3 regions of the Streptomyces sp. NPDC057280 genome follow, and region 1 is predicted to be linked to each of the others. Evidence: riboswitches for the same ligand, from Rfam matches in the RefSeq annotation. Region 1 holds a riboswitch; each other region holds the start of a gene.
What was found. A riboswitch is a leader RNA that binds a small molecule or an ion and turns the genes downstream of it on or off. The one in region 1 is predicted to bind cobalamin.

Region 1 (4,585 bases):
GCCTTCGCGGCGATCGGCATCGGCGCGCTGGTCCCCGCGGCGATCATGTCCATCGCGGCGGCGAACCTGTTCACCCGCAACATCTACAAGGACTTCATCAAGCCGGACGCGACCGCGGAGCAGGAGACCAAGGTCTCCAAGCTGGTGTCCCTGCTGGTGAAGGTCGGCGCGCTGGTCTTCGTCCTGACCATGGACAAGACGGTCGCCATCAACTTCCAGCTCCTGGGCGGCATCTGGATCCTCCAGACCTTCCCGGCCCTGGTCGGCGGCCTGTTCACCCGCTGGTTCCACCGCTGGGCGCTGCTCGCCGGCTGGGCGGTCGGCATGATCTACGGCACGGTCGCCGCGTACGGCGTGGCCTCGCCGACGCAGAAGCACTTCGGCGGCTCCGCGAAGGAGATCCCCGGCATCGGCGAGATCGGCTACATCGGCCTGACGGCGTTCGTGCTGAACGTGGTGGTCACGGTGGTCCTGACGTTCGTCCTGAGGGCTCTGAAGGCCCCGGAGGGCGTGGACGAAACCAGGCCGGAGGACTACACGGCGGACGCCGGAGACCCCGGTGTCCAGGTGGAACTTCCGCCCGCGACCGCAGGAGCCTCGCACTGACGCCCTAGGGGCGCGGGGAACTGCGCGAGCAACCACGACGAACTCCGCAGCGGGCCGCCGACATCAAGAGCAACGGCGGCCCGCTTTCGTGCACACTCACCTGCATGGACATACAGATCCGGGCAGCGAACCCCACCGAATACGACGAACTCGGCGAGATCACCGCCCAGGCCTACATCCAGGACGGCCTCCTCGCCTTCGGTGAGAGCGACTGGTACCTCGGTGAACTGAGAGACGTCGGCAAACGGGCGGCCGCAGCCGAGGTCCTCGTCGCCGTCCAGGACGGCGTCCTCCTCGGCACCGTCACCTACGTCCCCTCGACCGGCGGCGCCATGGCCGAACTCTCCCGTCCCGGCGAATCGGAGATCCGCATGCTGGCCGTGGCCCCGGAGGCCCGCGGCAGAGGCGCCGGACAAGCCCTCGTACAGGCCTGCGTCGACCGCGCCAGGGCCGCCGGGGACAGCGGCATGGTCCTGTCGACCCAGCCCGTCATGCGCGCGGCCCACCGCATCTACGAACGCCTCGGCTTCGTCCGCGCCCCCCACCGCGACTGGCAGCCGATCCCGGGCGAGGAGTTCACGCTTCTCACCTATGAGTTGACGCTCTGAAGTCGCCGCGACACAACATCTAGGGGTGCCACTCGAACCCGGCACAAGATGTATGCTCATGCTCGCTGTCGCCGCAGGGGAATCCGGTGCGAATCCGGAACTGTCCCGCAACGGTGTACTTGTGCATGCCTTGTGTGTGTACGGGAGTCAGTCCGAGGACCTGCCGACAGCGTGCCCAGGCCGCCGTGGCCCGGGTGCCATGACGTCCGGGCCTCGCGGAGTGGGCCGGTGGACGCGACGCCCCGTGCGCTCGTGCTGCCTGCTGCCCTCCACCAGGCCCCTGCCGAGCGAGGGAGAGCCCCCACGTGACCATCGCGCCAGCCGATCCGGCTTCAGCGGTCCAGGCGGAGAACGACGGTCCCGGTACCGCCCTGTTGCGGACCCTGACCGAGCTGACCGCCGACCTGCCCGACGCCGACCCCGGACGGGTCGCCGCCGCCGCGCTGCGCGGCCGGTCCGCGAAGGCCGACGAGGCGGAGCTGCGCGAGCTGGCGACGGAGGCCGCCGCCGGACTCATCTCCGAGGACCCCGCCTACTCCCGGCTGGCCGCCCGGCTGCTGACCATCAGCATCGCCGCCGAGGCCGCCTCCCAGGGCGTCACGTCCTTCACCGAGTCCGTCGAGGTCGGCCACCGCGAGGGCCTGGTAGCCGATCGCACGGCGGAGTTCGTACGGGTGCACGCCGCACGGCTCGACGCGCTGATCGACCCGGCCGCCGACGACCGCTTCGGCTACTTCGGTCTGCGTACGCTCCACAGCCGCTATCTCCTCCGGCACCCGATCACCCGCCAGGTCATCGAGACGCCCCAGCACTTCATGCTGCGCGTGGCGGCGGGCCTCGCCGAGGACGACACGACCCGTGCCCTGGACGAAGTCGCCGCGCTCTACGGGCTCATGAGCCGCCTCGACTACCTGCCGTCCTCCCCCACGCTGTTCAACTCCGGCACCCGGCACCCCCAGATGTCGTCCTGCTATCTCCTCGACTCCCCGCTGGACGAGCTGGACTCCATCTACGACCGCTACCACCAGGTCGCCCGCCTCTCCAAGCACGCCGGCGGCATCGGCCTGTCGTACTCCCGCATCCGCAGCCGCGGTTCGCTGATCCGCGGCACCAACGGGCACTCCAACGGCATCGTGCCGTTCCTGAAGACGCTGGACGCCTCGGTGGCCGCGGTGAACCAGGGCGGCCGGCGCAAGGGCGCCGCGGCCGTCTACCTGGAGACCTGGCACTCCGACATCGAGGAGTTCCTGGAGCTGCGCGACAACACCGGTGAGGACGCCCGGCGTACGCACAACCTGAACCTCGCGCACTGGATCCCGGACGAGTTCATGCGCCGCGTGAACGCCGACGCCGAGTGGTCGCTGTTCTCCCCGGCCGACGTGCCCGAGCTGGTGGACCTGTGGGGCGAGGAGTTCGACGCCGCGTACCGCAAGGCCGAGGCGGCCGGCCTCGCCAAGAAGACGATCCCGGCCCGTGACCTGTACGGCCGCATGATGCGTACCCTCGCGCAGACCGGCAACGGCTGGATGACCTTCAAGGACGCCGCCAACCGCACCGCCAACCAGACGGCGCTGCCCGGCCATGTCGTCCACTCCTCCAACCTCTGCACGGAGATCCTGGAGGTCACGGACGACGGCGAGACGGCGGTCTGCAACCTGGGTTCGGTGAACCTGGGCGCGTTCGTCGACGCGGCGACCGGCGACCTGGACTGGGACCGCCTCGACGCCACCGTCCGCACCGCCGTGACCTTCCTCGACCGCGTGGTGGACATCAACTTCTACCCGACCGAGCAGGCGGGCCGGTCCAACGCCAAATGGCGTCCCGTGGGCCTCGGCGCGATGGGGCTCCAGGACGTCTTCTTCAAGCTGCGGCTGCCCTTCGACTCGCCGGAGGCCAAGGCCCTCTCCACGCGGATCGCCGAGCGCATCATGCTCGCCGCGTACGAGGCCTCCACCGACCTCGCCGAGCGCAACGGTCCGCTCCCGGCGTGGGAGAAGACCCGTACCGCCCAGGGCGTCCTGCACCCCGACCACTACGACGTGGAGCTCACCTGGCCGGAGCGCTGGGCGGCGCTGCGCGCGCGGATGGCCACCACGGGCCTGCGCAACTCCCTGCTCCTCGCCATCGCGCCCACCGCCACCATCGCCTCGATCGCGGGCGTGTACGAGTGCATCGAGCCGCAGGTCTCCAACCTCTTCAAGCGCGAGACGCTGTCCGGCGAGTTCCTCCAGGTCAACTCCTACCTGGTGGCCGAGCTGAAGCAGCTCGGCGTGTGGGACGCGCAGACCCGGGAGGCGCTGCGCGAGTCCAACGGCTCGGTGCAGGGCTTCACCTGGGTGCCGCAGGACGTCCGCGACCTGTACCGCACGGCGTGGGAGATCCCGCAGCGCGGCCTGATCGACATGGCCGCCGCCCGTACCCCGTTCCTGGACCAGTCGCAGTCGCTGAACCTGTTCCTGGAGACGCCGACCATCGGCAAGCTCTCCTCGATGTACGCGTACGCCTGGAAGCAGGGCCTGAAGACGACGTACTACCTGCGCTCGCGCCCGGCGACGAGGATCGCCCGCGCGGCACAAGCCACCGTCCCCGTACAGCAGGCCGCCGACCCCGAGGCCGTCGCCTGCTCCCTTGAGAACCCCGAGTCCTGCGAGGCCTGCCAGTAATGACCAGCGAAGCCAAGAACCTTCTCGACCCGGGCTTCGAGCTGACCCTCCGCCCCATGCGCTACCCGGACTTCTACGAGCGCTACCGGGACGCGATCAAGAACACCTGGACCGTCGAGGAGGTCGACCTCCACTCGGACGTCGCCGACCTGGCGAAGCTGTCCCCGGAGGAGCAGCACCTGATCGGCCGGCTGGTCGCGTTCTTCGCGACGGGTGACTCGATCGTGGCGAACAACCTGGTGCTGACGCTCTACAAGCACATCAACTCCCCCGAGGCGCGCCTGTATCTCTCCAGGCAGCTCTTCGAGGAAGCGGTCCACGTCCAGTTCTACTTGACGCTGCTGGACACCTACCTCCCCGACCCGGAGGACCGGGCGGCGGCGTTCGCGGCGGTGGAGAACATCCCGTCCATCCGGGAGAAGGCCGAGTTCTGCTTCAAGTGGATCAACGAGGTCGAGAAGCTGGACCGCCTGGAGTCGCAGGCCGACCGGCGCCGCTTCCTGCTCAACCTGATCTGCTTCGCCGCGTGCATCGAGGGCCTGTTCTTCTACGGTGCCTTCGCGTACGTCTACTGGTTCCGCAGCCGGGGTCTGCTGCACGGTCTCGCCACCGGCACCAACTGGGTGTTCCGCGACGAGACCATGCACATGAGCTTCGCGTTCGACGTGGTCGACACCGTCCGCAAGGAGGAGCCGGAGCTCTTCGACG
Region 2 (4,585 bases), on a different contig from region 1:
CGGCGGCGAGGGCGACGGAGCGTTCGAGGGCGCCTTCGAGGACGGGCAGGCCCACCTGGAGGAGGCCGCGGAGGCCGGAGTCGGGGCGGCCGCGGAGCCGGCGGGCGGCGCGCAGACGCTGGACGTCGGCGATGAGGTGCGGGGCGAAGGTGAGGGCGACGACCACGGCCACGCCCATCTCGTACAGGGCGCCGGGCAGGGACTTGAGCAGGCGGGTGGGGCTGGCGAGGGCGTTCGCGGCGCCTACGCAGATGAGGAGGGTGGCGAGTTTCAGGCCGTCGTAGAAGGCGAAGGTGAGGGTCTCCGCGGTCACTTTGCCGCCGAGGCGGATGCCCTGGGCCCAGTCCGGGAGGGGGACTTCGGGGAGGGTGATGATCACGTGCGTGCCGGGGAGGGGGGAGCCGAGGGTGACGGCGAAGGTGAGGCGGATGAGGAGGACGGCGAGGGCGAGCTTGACGAAGGCGGAGTAGGAGCGGGCCCAGGGGGTGTTCGGGCGGCGGGCGGCTACTACGTAGGCGGACGTGGCTATGAGGAGGGTGAGGAGGAGGGGGTTGGTGGTGCGGGTGGCTGCGATGCCGAGGGAGAGGGACCAGAGCCACCAGGCGGCGGGGTGGAGGGGGGCTTGGCGGGTGCGGCGGGTGGGGGTTGCGGTGGGGGGCGTTTCGCTTGCCCGCGCTGGCGGGGTGCCGCCTGTCTTTGGGCCGGGTGCCGCCCTGCGGCACGACTGCCCGCAGCTAGCGCTGGGCACTTCTACGCCGTCGAGCTTGCCGTGCCGCCGCAGCGCCCAGCGCCGCCACCGCTGCCGCGCCTGCCAGTAGGCCCACCGAGGGGCCGGAGTCGTTCTTGGTCTCCTTCTTCGCGGACGCCTCCTTCTTCCCCTTCTCGCCCGTCGCCACCTGCTCGCCGCACCCCTGCTCCGGATACCCGGCGATCGCGCACAGCAAGGCGTTCGGGTCGTAGCGCAGCGGCTTGGCCACCGAGGCCAGGGCCTCTGCCGTGGTGGCGTCCTCCGGTACGACCGCGCACTTCGTGCGCAGTGCCGGTGGGGTTTCGCCCGACGGGGCGTCCGTCGGCGTGCCGAAGTCGATGACCAGGGCGACGCGCTTCTTGCCGTCCTCGGTGGGAGTGTCTGCGCAGATCTTCGGGAACGACGCCGTGCCACGTGGCTTCGTCGCGTCCGACGAGTCCTCGCTCACCGCGAAGCGGAAGCCCTGGACGTCGCCGTCGGAGGGGACCGCGGTGGCGGGGCCCTGGGTGGCGTAGGTCCAGGTCGTGCCGGTTCGGTCCCAGAAGGACCAGTAGCGGTAGCCGGTGGCGTGGGCGGCCTGGGTGGAGAGGGGGAGGAGACAGAGGGCCGTCAGGAGGAGGGGGGTGACGCGGCGCATCACTGCTGGCGCTTCCGGCCGCGGAGCATCAGGCCGAAGCCGATGAGGGAGCCGAGAAGGAGACCGCCGCCGACGGTCCAGGCGACGGTGAGGGCGCCGTCGTCGTCGTTCTGATCGGACGCCTTGACGTCCTCGGCGGAGGCCGTGGGGGGCTCCGCATTGATGGCCCTCGGGGTCGGGCCGGTCGCGTTCAGAAGGGTGACCAGGTCCTTGCCGCCGAAGCTGTGGACGTCACCCCGGCCGGCCTTGGTGGCGAAGATCAGCTGGGCGTAGGCCGCCGGGCCGCTCTGCTCGGCCCACTTCACGGCGTTGGCCTCCAGCCAGCGCAGGGACGCGGCGGCCTGGTCGTTGTAGCCCGCCGAGGCGAGGGCGACGACCGCGTCGGCCGTGTTGCCGTAGTCGGGCTGGTCCTCGGAGCCGGGCAGCGCCGACTTGAGGTAGCCGTCCTTCTTGAGGGTCTTGGCGAGCCAGGCGGCGCCGTTGTCGGCGGCCACGTCGGCCAGGCCGTCGTCCTGCTTCCCCCGGCAACCCACGGAGGTGTCGGCGTCCTCCTGGGGCCCGGCCGCCAGCACCTCGCCGTAGCCTCCGAGCACCGCCGCGACGGTCGCGTCCGCGTTGGCCGTCAACTTGCCCTTCTTGTCCGGCTGGTAGGCGAAGGCGCCCGCGTCCTTGCTGTCGCACGGGAGGCTGAGCTGCCACAGCGCGTCGAGCGGGGACTTGCCCTCCTTGCGCAGGTTGGGGACCGTCACGCCGGCCTGCGCGAGGGCGCCGACCACGAGGGAGGTGGAGTTCGCGTCGGTGGCCGAGCCCGCGGAGTAGCCCCAGCCGCCGTCCTTGTTCTGCACGGACTTCAACCAGGTGACGGCCTTCTTGACCTGGGTGTCATAGCTCTCGGTGAGTGTGGTGAGCGCCTGGACCGCGACCGCCGTCATGTTCGTGTCGACCATGACCTTGGCGTCGCACGGCTTGTTGGTGTCCGCGCGGAAGGCGGGGAAGGCGCCGCTCGCACACTGCTGTCCCGCCAGCCAGGCCACCGCCGTGTCGGCGGGGTCGACGCTCACCTCGTTCTGCGCCATCAGCGCCAGCGACTGCCGCCACACCCCGTCGTACGTCGGATCACCCGTCCCGTACAACCCGTCCGGTATCACCACCGAGGGCGACGGCGAAGGCGAGGTGGACGGATCGGCGGCCACGGCCGGTGTGGCCGTGCCGATCACGGCGGTGGCGGCCAGGACCGCGGCGCTGCGGCGGACGTTCATGATCGGCGGATGCCTCTCCCTGCAAGGGAGCCGGGCGCACGGGAAACCCCCGGGCGGCTCGGCCCCGTAGACCTCGACGGTGCCGTGCACCGGCCGGATGCCGGTGCGCGTGAGCCGGTCAACTGCTCCGCGCGGGGCGATCCGGCTCGCCGCCCGGACGGGACGGCTCACGGTTGCGGGTCAGCGCCGGAATTGCACCGGCTTCCCCCCGTACGGGTGTGATGACGACGCGGCCACTCTACCCGGCCGTAAACAACCGGCTGAGGGGCTCCTGTGAGGGGCTCCGGGGCGGGGGATAAGTTCGGCCGCATGGAGATCACGGGGAGACTCATCGGCTCGGGGCGGGCGTCCGACGTGTACGAGGTCGACGAGGACTGGGTACTGCGGCGGGACCGGGAGGGGTATGCGGACGCCCTCGCGGAAGCGGCCGTCATGGAACATCTGCGCCGGCACGGCTACCCCGTACCCGAGGTCCGACTGGACGCCTCCTCGCGCAGCGACCTCGTGATGCGGCGGCTGCACGGGCCGACCATGCTGGCCGCCTTCGCCGCCGGCCGGATCGACGCCCGGGAGGCGGGGGCGGTGCTGGCCCGGTTGCTGCGGCAACTGCACGCCGTTCCGGGACGGATCGTCCACCTCGACCTCCACCCCGACAACGTGATGCTCACCGACGACGGGCCCTACGTCATCGACTGGGCCAACGCCGAGGAAGGCGACCCCGGCCTCGACTGGGGCATGTCCGTGGTCATCCTCGCCCAGGTCGCCGTCGGCGAGGAGGCGATCGCCGAGCCCGCCCGCGCGATGCTGGCCGCGCTGCTCGCCGACCCGTCCGAGCTCACGGAGGAGGGGCTGGCGGAGGCCCTCAGGCGACGGGCGGTCAATCCGACGATGAGCCGGAGCGAGACCGAACTGCTCGGTGCCGCCGCGGACTTGATCAGGACGTTCCTGCCCTGACCACCGGCGTCGGCCCCCCGAACGGCAGCCTCAGCCGTCGCGCCGCCAGCAGCCACGTACCCTCCGCCGACCTGCGGAACTCGTCCTCGTACTGACCCACCTGCACCGGCGGCCCCGGCGGGACCGGGCCCTGGCCGTCGCCCTCGTGGCCATCGACGCGGTACGTCGTGAAGTACGAGGTCGCCGTCGCCGTGTCCGGGGACGTCACCGTGACGAGGATGTTCGACATCACGCGGCGGGAGAGGCGGTCCGCCGGGCGGGAGCCGAAATACGTCCGCAGCGCCTCCCGGCCCTCGGCGCGCCGCCCGTCACCGCCCGGAGGCGGCCACTCCCAGACGCCGTCCTCGGTGAACAGCTCGGCGACGGAGCCCGGTTCGCCGAGGTCGAGGCGGTGGACGAAGTCGATGATCAGACGCTCGCAGGCGCGCTCGGCCAGCAGCCTCTCCAGAGGATCCATGCCGCCATGGGATCACACCGGCCAGGTGTCACACCGGCCACGGGTCAGACCGCCACGTACGTCACCGGCTCACTCCCCGCCACCGCCTCCGCGCGCCCCAGCTTCACCAGCCGCCGCAGGTGCGCCTCCGCCTCCGAGACGGCGATGTTCCGTGATCCGTAGGGGATTTCGGACCAGGGACGGTTCCACTCCATGCGTTCGGCGACCTGCCAGGGCGTGAGCGGCTCGACGAGCAGCATGCGCAGTCCGTCGAGGCGCTCCTCGTGGTGGGTCAGCAACTCCCGTACCCGGGCGGGCGCGTCGGTGAAGACGTACTGGTGGGCCGGGAGGATCTCCGCGGGGGCGAGGCGGCCGACGCGTTCCAGGGAGTCGAGGTAGTCGCCGAGGGGGTCGGTGACGGTGGCGTCGTCGGGGTCCTCGTACAGGCCGATGTGCGGGGTGATCTCGGGGAGCAGGTGGTCGCCGGAGAACAGGCGGCCGTGGCCGGGGAGTTGCGCGGGGTGCTGTTCCTCCAGGTGGAGGCAGACATG
Region 3 (4,585 bases), on a different contig from region 1:
CAACATCGACCTCACCGTTGAGGAGGGCGAACTCTGCCTCGTCGTCGGACACACCGGCGTCGGCAAATCCACCCTGCTCGGTGCCGTCAACGGGCTCGTGCCGCACTTCACCGGCGGCACCCTGTACGGGCGCGTCACCGTCGACGGCCGCGACACCGCCCACCACCCGCCCCGCGAACTCGCCGATGTCGTCGGGGTGGTGGGCCAGGATCCGATCGACGGCTTCGTCACCGACACCGTGGAAGAAGAACTCGCCTATGCCATGGAGCAGTTGGCGATTCCCGCCGCGACCATGCGCAAGCGTGTCGAGGAGACCCTGGACCTCCTCGGGCTTGCCGACCTGCGCCACCGTGCCCTGCACGAACTCTCCGGCGGCCAGCAGCAGCGGGTCGCCATCGGCTCCGTCCTCACCGCCCACCCCCGCGTCCTGGTCCTCGACGAACCCACCTCCGCCCTCGACCCGACCGCCGCCGAAGAGATCCTCGCCGCCGTCACCCGCCTCGTCCACGACCTCGGCGTCACCGTCCTCATGGCCGAACACCGCCTCGAACGGGTCGTCCAGTACGCCGACCGCGTCATCCATCTCCCCGGCGACGGCCAAGCCCGCATCGGGGCGCCCGCCGACATCCTGCGGACGTCCGACATCGCACCGCCGATCGTGGAGTTGGGCCGGGCGGCCGGCTGGTCCCCGCTCCCGCTGTCCATTCGCGACGCCCGCCGCGCCGCCGCACCCCTGCGCATTGCCCTCGCCGACCACCTCCCGGCCCCGGTCCGCCCGCAGCCGACGGAGCGGCGGCCCCGGCTGCTGGCCGCGCGCGGTGTCACCGTCACCTACCAGGGTGTGACAGCCGTCCGGGAGGTGGACCTCGACCTGCACGCCGGTGAGGTGACGGCGCTCATGGGCCGCAACGGCTCCGGCAAGTCCTCCTTGCTGTGGGCTCTGCAGGGCTCCGGCCCGCGCCGCGCAGGCAGCGTGAAAGTGACCGGACCGGGAAATGACGCCGATCCGCACACCGTGCCCGCCGCGCAGGCCCGCCGGCTCGTCGGCCTGGTCCCGCAGACTCCGGCGGACCTGCTCTACCTGGAGAGCGTCAAAGCGGAACTCGACCAGGCCGACACCGAGTCCGGCACCGAGGTGCGGGCCCGCGCCGTCCTGGACCGGCTCGCGCCCGGTATCGACGACGCCACCCACCCCCGCGATCTGTCGGAGGGGCAGAAGCTCGCCCTCGTCCTGGCGATCCAGCTCTCGGCCGCGCCGCGGATCGTCCTCCTGGACGAGCCGACCCGCGGCCTGGACTACCGCGCCAAGACCGAGCTGATCGCAGTGGTCGACACCCTGGCCGCGGAGGGGCGTGCGGTGGTCATCTCCACCCACGACGTCGAGTTCGCCGCCCGCGCCGCCGACCGTGTCGTCGTCATGGCAGAAGGGGACGTCGTCGCCGACGGACCGACCACCGAGGTCATCGTCGCCTCACCCGTGTTCGCACCGCAGACCGCGAAGATCCTCGCCCCACTGCCGTACCTGACGGTCGACCAGGTCAAGGCGGCGCGGTCATGACGGCTGCGGCAGCCGTCCGGCTGGGGCCGCGCGCCGGCGTGGTCATGACCCTGGCCGCCTTCCTGGGCCTGGTCGCGTTCTTCTGGCCGTTCGTGGTCGCCCCGGGAACGTTCGGCTCCAACTACGCGCCCCCGCTCATCTTCGGCGTCCTGCTGGTCCTCGTCCTGTGCGTGGTCCTCTCGGAGATCGCCGAGGGCGGCATCGACTCCAAGGCGCTCGCCATGCTGGGCGTCCTGTCCGCCGTCAACGCCGCCCTGCGCCCTCTCGGCGCCGGAACCGCCGGCATCGAGACCGTCTTCTTCATCCTCGTCCTCGCCGGACGCGTCTACGGCCCCGGCTTCGGCTTCACCCTCGGCTGCACCTCGCTCTTCGCCTCCGCGCTGATCACCGGCGGGGTCGGCCCCTGGATGCCGTACCAGATGTTCGGCTGCGCGTTCGTCGGCATGCTCGCCGGGTTCCTTCCCCGCGCCACCGGCCGCCGCGAGATCCTGATGCTCGCCGCCTACGGCTCCCTCTCCGGCTACCTCTTCGGCTTCCTCCTCAACCTCTCCTTCTGGCCCTTCTCCCTCGACCCGAACAGCTCCATCGCCTACCTGCCCGGCCTGCCCTTCACCGAGCAGTGGCACCGCTACCTCGCCTTCGACCTCGCCACCTCCCTGGGCTGGGACACCGGCCGCGCGGTCACCAACTTCGTCTGCGTCCTGCTGGCCGGCCCAGCGGTCCTCACCACCTTCCGCCGCGCCGCCCGCCGCGCCCGCTTCCGCGCCCCGGTCACCTTCGCGCCACCCCGAACGGACGCAACGGAACGCCGCTGACCAGTCACGACAACACCAGGCCGGGGCGAGCACCGGATTTACTATCAGTACGGGCACCACGCGACGGAGACCCCGCTGCCCCTGACCGACTCCAAGGGCACCATCGTCTACCCGGGCTTCCCGGCGGACGCCCTGTCTCCTTCCGCCTTTACTCGGTCGCCGCCCAGGCCCTGTTGTGGGCGAGTTTTTCCCTGGTCTTCGGACCGTTGGCCGAACGGCTACTCGATCCGGCCGTCCGGGCCGCGGTCAAGCCCGTGCCCGGACAGCCCGAGCCGGTCGCCGCGGTCTGACCTTCCGGAGGCGAGATGGATCACGCCAGGTCGCGCGGTATTGGCCATGTCCGCGACACGCGGTACCGTCACTGCGATATCGACGACGGCAGAACGGAAGCCGGTGGGAAACCGGCACGGTCGCGCCACTGTGTGCCACCCCGCCAGCGCGGGGCGGCGAGTCAGACCCGTAGCCGTCGTCATGTGCACCACCGAGATGGGACGCGAACTCCCAGAGGAGGCCCTGCCATGGCGCAGCATGTCGCACCGCCGACCGCCACCACCCCCGCTCTCCCCGCCAAGCTGCCGATCGGCGCGATCGTCCCGTGGGCGGTCTTCTTCGGCATCCTGATGCTGGTCCTGCTGTACTTCGTCGGCGCCGAGCAGGGCGCCACCTCCGTCGTCTCCGGCGAGGACGTCCACGAGTGGGTCCACGACGCCCGCCACCTCCTCGGCTTCCCCTGCCACTGACGCAAGGGACACCGACACCCTCATGAACTCCGCAACGGTAAGAAACCTCCTCGTGCGCGGCATGCTCGCCGGTCTCGCGGCCGGTGTGCTCGCCCTCGTCGTCGCCTACCTCCTGGGTGAGCCCAACGTCGACAAGGCGATCGCTTTCGAGGAAGCCCACTCCCACGAGCATGAGATGGAGATCGTCTCCCGCTCTCTGCAGTCCACCGCCGGCCTGGCCACCGGCGTCCTCATCTACGGGGTCGCCTTCGGCGGCATCGCCGCCCTCGCCTACTGCTTCGCCCTCGGCCGCGTCGGCCGCTTCAGCCCCCGCGCGACCGCGCTGCTGCTGTCCGGCTGTGCGCTCCTCGCCGTCTACGTCGTGCCGTTCCTGAAGTACCCGGCCAACCCGCCCGCCGTCGGAAACCCCGACACCATCGGCAAGCGGACCACCCTGTACTTCCTGATGATGCTGCTCAGCGTCCTCCTCGCGATCGCCGCCACCATCCTGGGCAAGCGGCTCCAGCCGACCTTGGGCACCTGGTGGGCGACCGTGACGGCGATCGCCGCCTTCGCGCTCGTGATCGGGCTGGCGTACGCCTTCCTGCCCGTCATCAACGAGGTGCCCTCGGACTTCCCGGCCACCGTGCTGTGGCGGTTCCGGCTCTCCGCGCTCGCCATCCAGACCACCCTGTGGACGGCGTTCGGACTCGGCTTCGGTGAACTGGCCGAACGCCTGCTGAACCCTAAGCCCGCCCCGGCCGCCCCGGCCTCGGCAGTGGCCGCTCCCAGCTGACCATGATCCGACCATGTGAGAGGGCCCGCGGAACCATCCGGGGGCCCTCTCGCGTTCTCCGGACACCCGATGGACCTGGACCAAGGACATGACCCATCGATCCGACCCATCCGGCCGATTAGACAGCGGCGGCGAAGGCGAGCAGCGGAGGAGCCGAGTGGCCAGACGACCCCAGCCCCGCCACATCACCCTGGGCGGCCACGAGGCCGTCGCCCTGACCGTCGAGGAGTACGAGCAGCTGATCGCGAGCCGCCGCCAGATCGGCGGGCAGAGCGCCCGTGTGCGGGTGCTCGCCTCACAGGCCAAGCGGACCGAGCAACTGCTACGCGACCTGGAGACACTCGTCGGGATACCGGAAGACGACTGCGGCGCTTCTGCCGGAGCATCCCCTTCAGAGCGCCCGGCGCCGTGTCGTGCCACCGCCCCGGACACCGACGCTGCCTGTCTGCGGTGCGCGATCGCCGCACTGCTGCGCCGGCACCGGGACCCGGCCGCCTGAACCGGCCGCGCTTCAAGATTCCTGTGGGCGCAGGGGGTGCCCCAGGCGCACGTTCCAGCGCCCGGCCCGTCCGCTGAGCTCGGTCGCCGTCAGCGGGAGAACGTCCGCACGCCAGAAGGACGCCAGCGGCGCGCCGAGCACGTGCACCACGGCGGCCCGTACGACATCGGGCTCCACCACGGCGAGGGTGCGGCCGTC

Region 2: another riboswitch for cobalamin. It lies ahead of ACFUO4_RS14530 (prenyltransferase/squalene oxidase repeat-containing protein); the one in region 1 lies ahead of ACFUO4_RS22875 (ribonucleoside-diphosphate reductase subunit alpha).
Region 3: another riboswitch for cobalamin. It lies ahead of ACFUO4_RS15025 (CbtB-domain containing protein); the one in region 1 lies ahead of ACFUO4_RS22875 (ribonucleoside-diphosphate reductase subunit alpha).

What each region holds. Positions count from the first base shown of each region.
Region 1 is NZ_JBHUYR010000003.1:931,916-936,500, reverse strand. It holds gene mctP (monocarboxylate uptake permease MctP) at 1-606, shown strand, start outside; gene ACFUO4_RS22880 (GNAT family N-acetyltransferase) at 711-1,214, shown strand; cobalamin riboswitch at 1,237-1,397, shown strand; gene ACFUO4_RS22875 (ribonucleoside-diphosphate reductase subunit alpha) at 1,520-3,877, shown strand; gene ACFUO4_RS22870 (ribonucleotide-diphosphate reductase subunit beta) at 3,877-4,585, shown strand, end outside.
Region 2 is NZ_JBHUYR010000002.1:886,310-890,894, forward strand. It holds gene ACFUO4_RS14520 (energy-coupling factor transporter transmembrane component T) at 1-748, opposite strand, end outside; gene ACFUO4_RS14525 (SCO2322 family protein) at 735-1,385, opposite strand; gene ACFUO4_RS14530 (prenyltransferase/squalene oxidase repeat-containing protein) at 1,385-2,644, opposite strand; cobalamin riboswitch at 2,757-2,892, opposite strand; gene ACFUO4_RS14535 (phosphotransferase) at 2,954-3,598, shown strand; gene ACFUO4_RS14540 (nuclear transport factor 2 family protein) at 3,579-4,055, opposite strand; gene ACFUO4_RS14545 (MBL fold metallo-hydrolase) at 4,100-4,585, opposite strand, start outside.
Region 3 is NZ_JBHUYR010000002.1:989,926-994,510, forward strand. It holds gene ACFUO4_RS15015 (ABC transporter ATP-binding protein) at 1-1,558, shown strand, start outside; gene ACFUO4_RS15020 (ECF transporter S component) at 1,555-2,373, shown strand; cobalamin riboswitch at 2,707-2,856, shown strand; gene ACFUO4_RS15025 (CbtB-domain containing protein) at 2,892-3,113, shown strand; gene ACFUO4_RS15030 (CbtA family protein) at 3,136-3,888, shown strand; gene ACFUO4_RS15035 (hypothetical protein) at 4,046-4,387, shown strand; gene ACFUO4_RS15040 (histidine phosphatase family protein) at 4,400-4,585, opposite strand, start outside.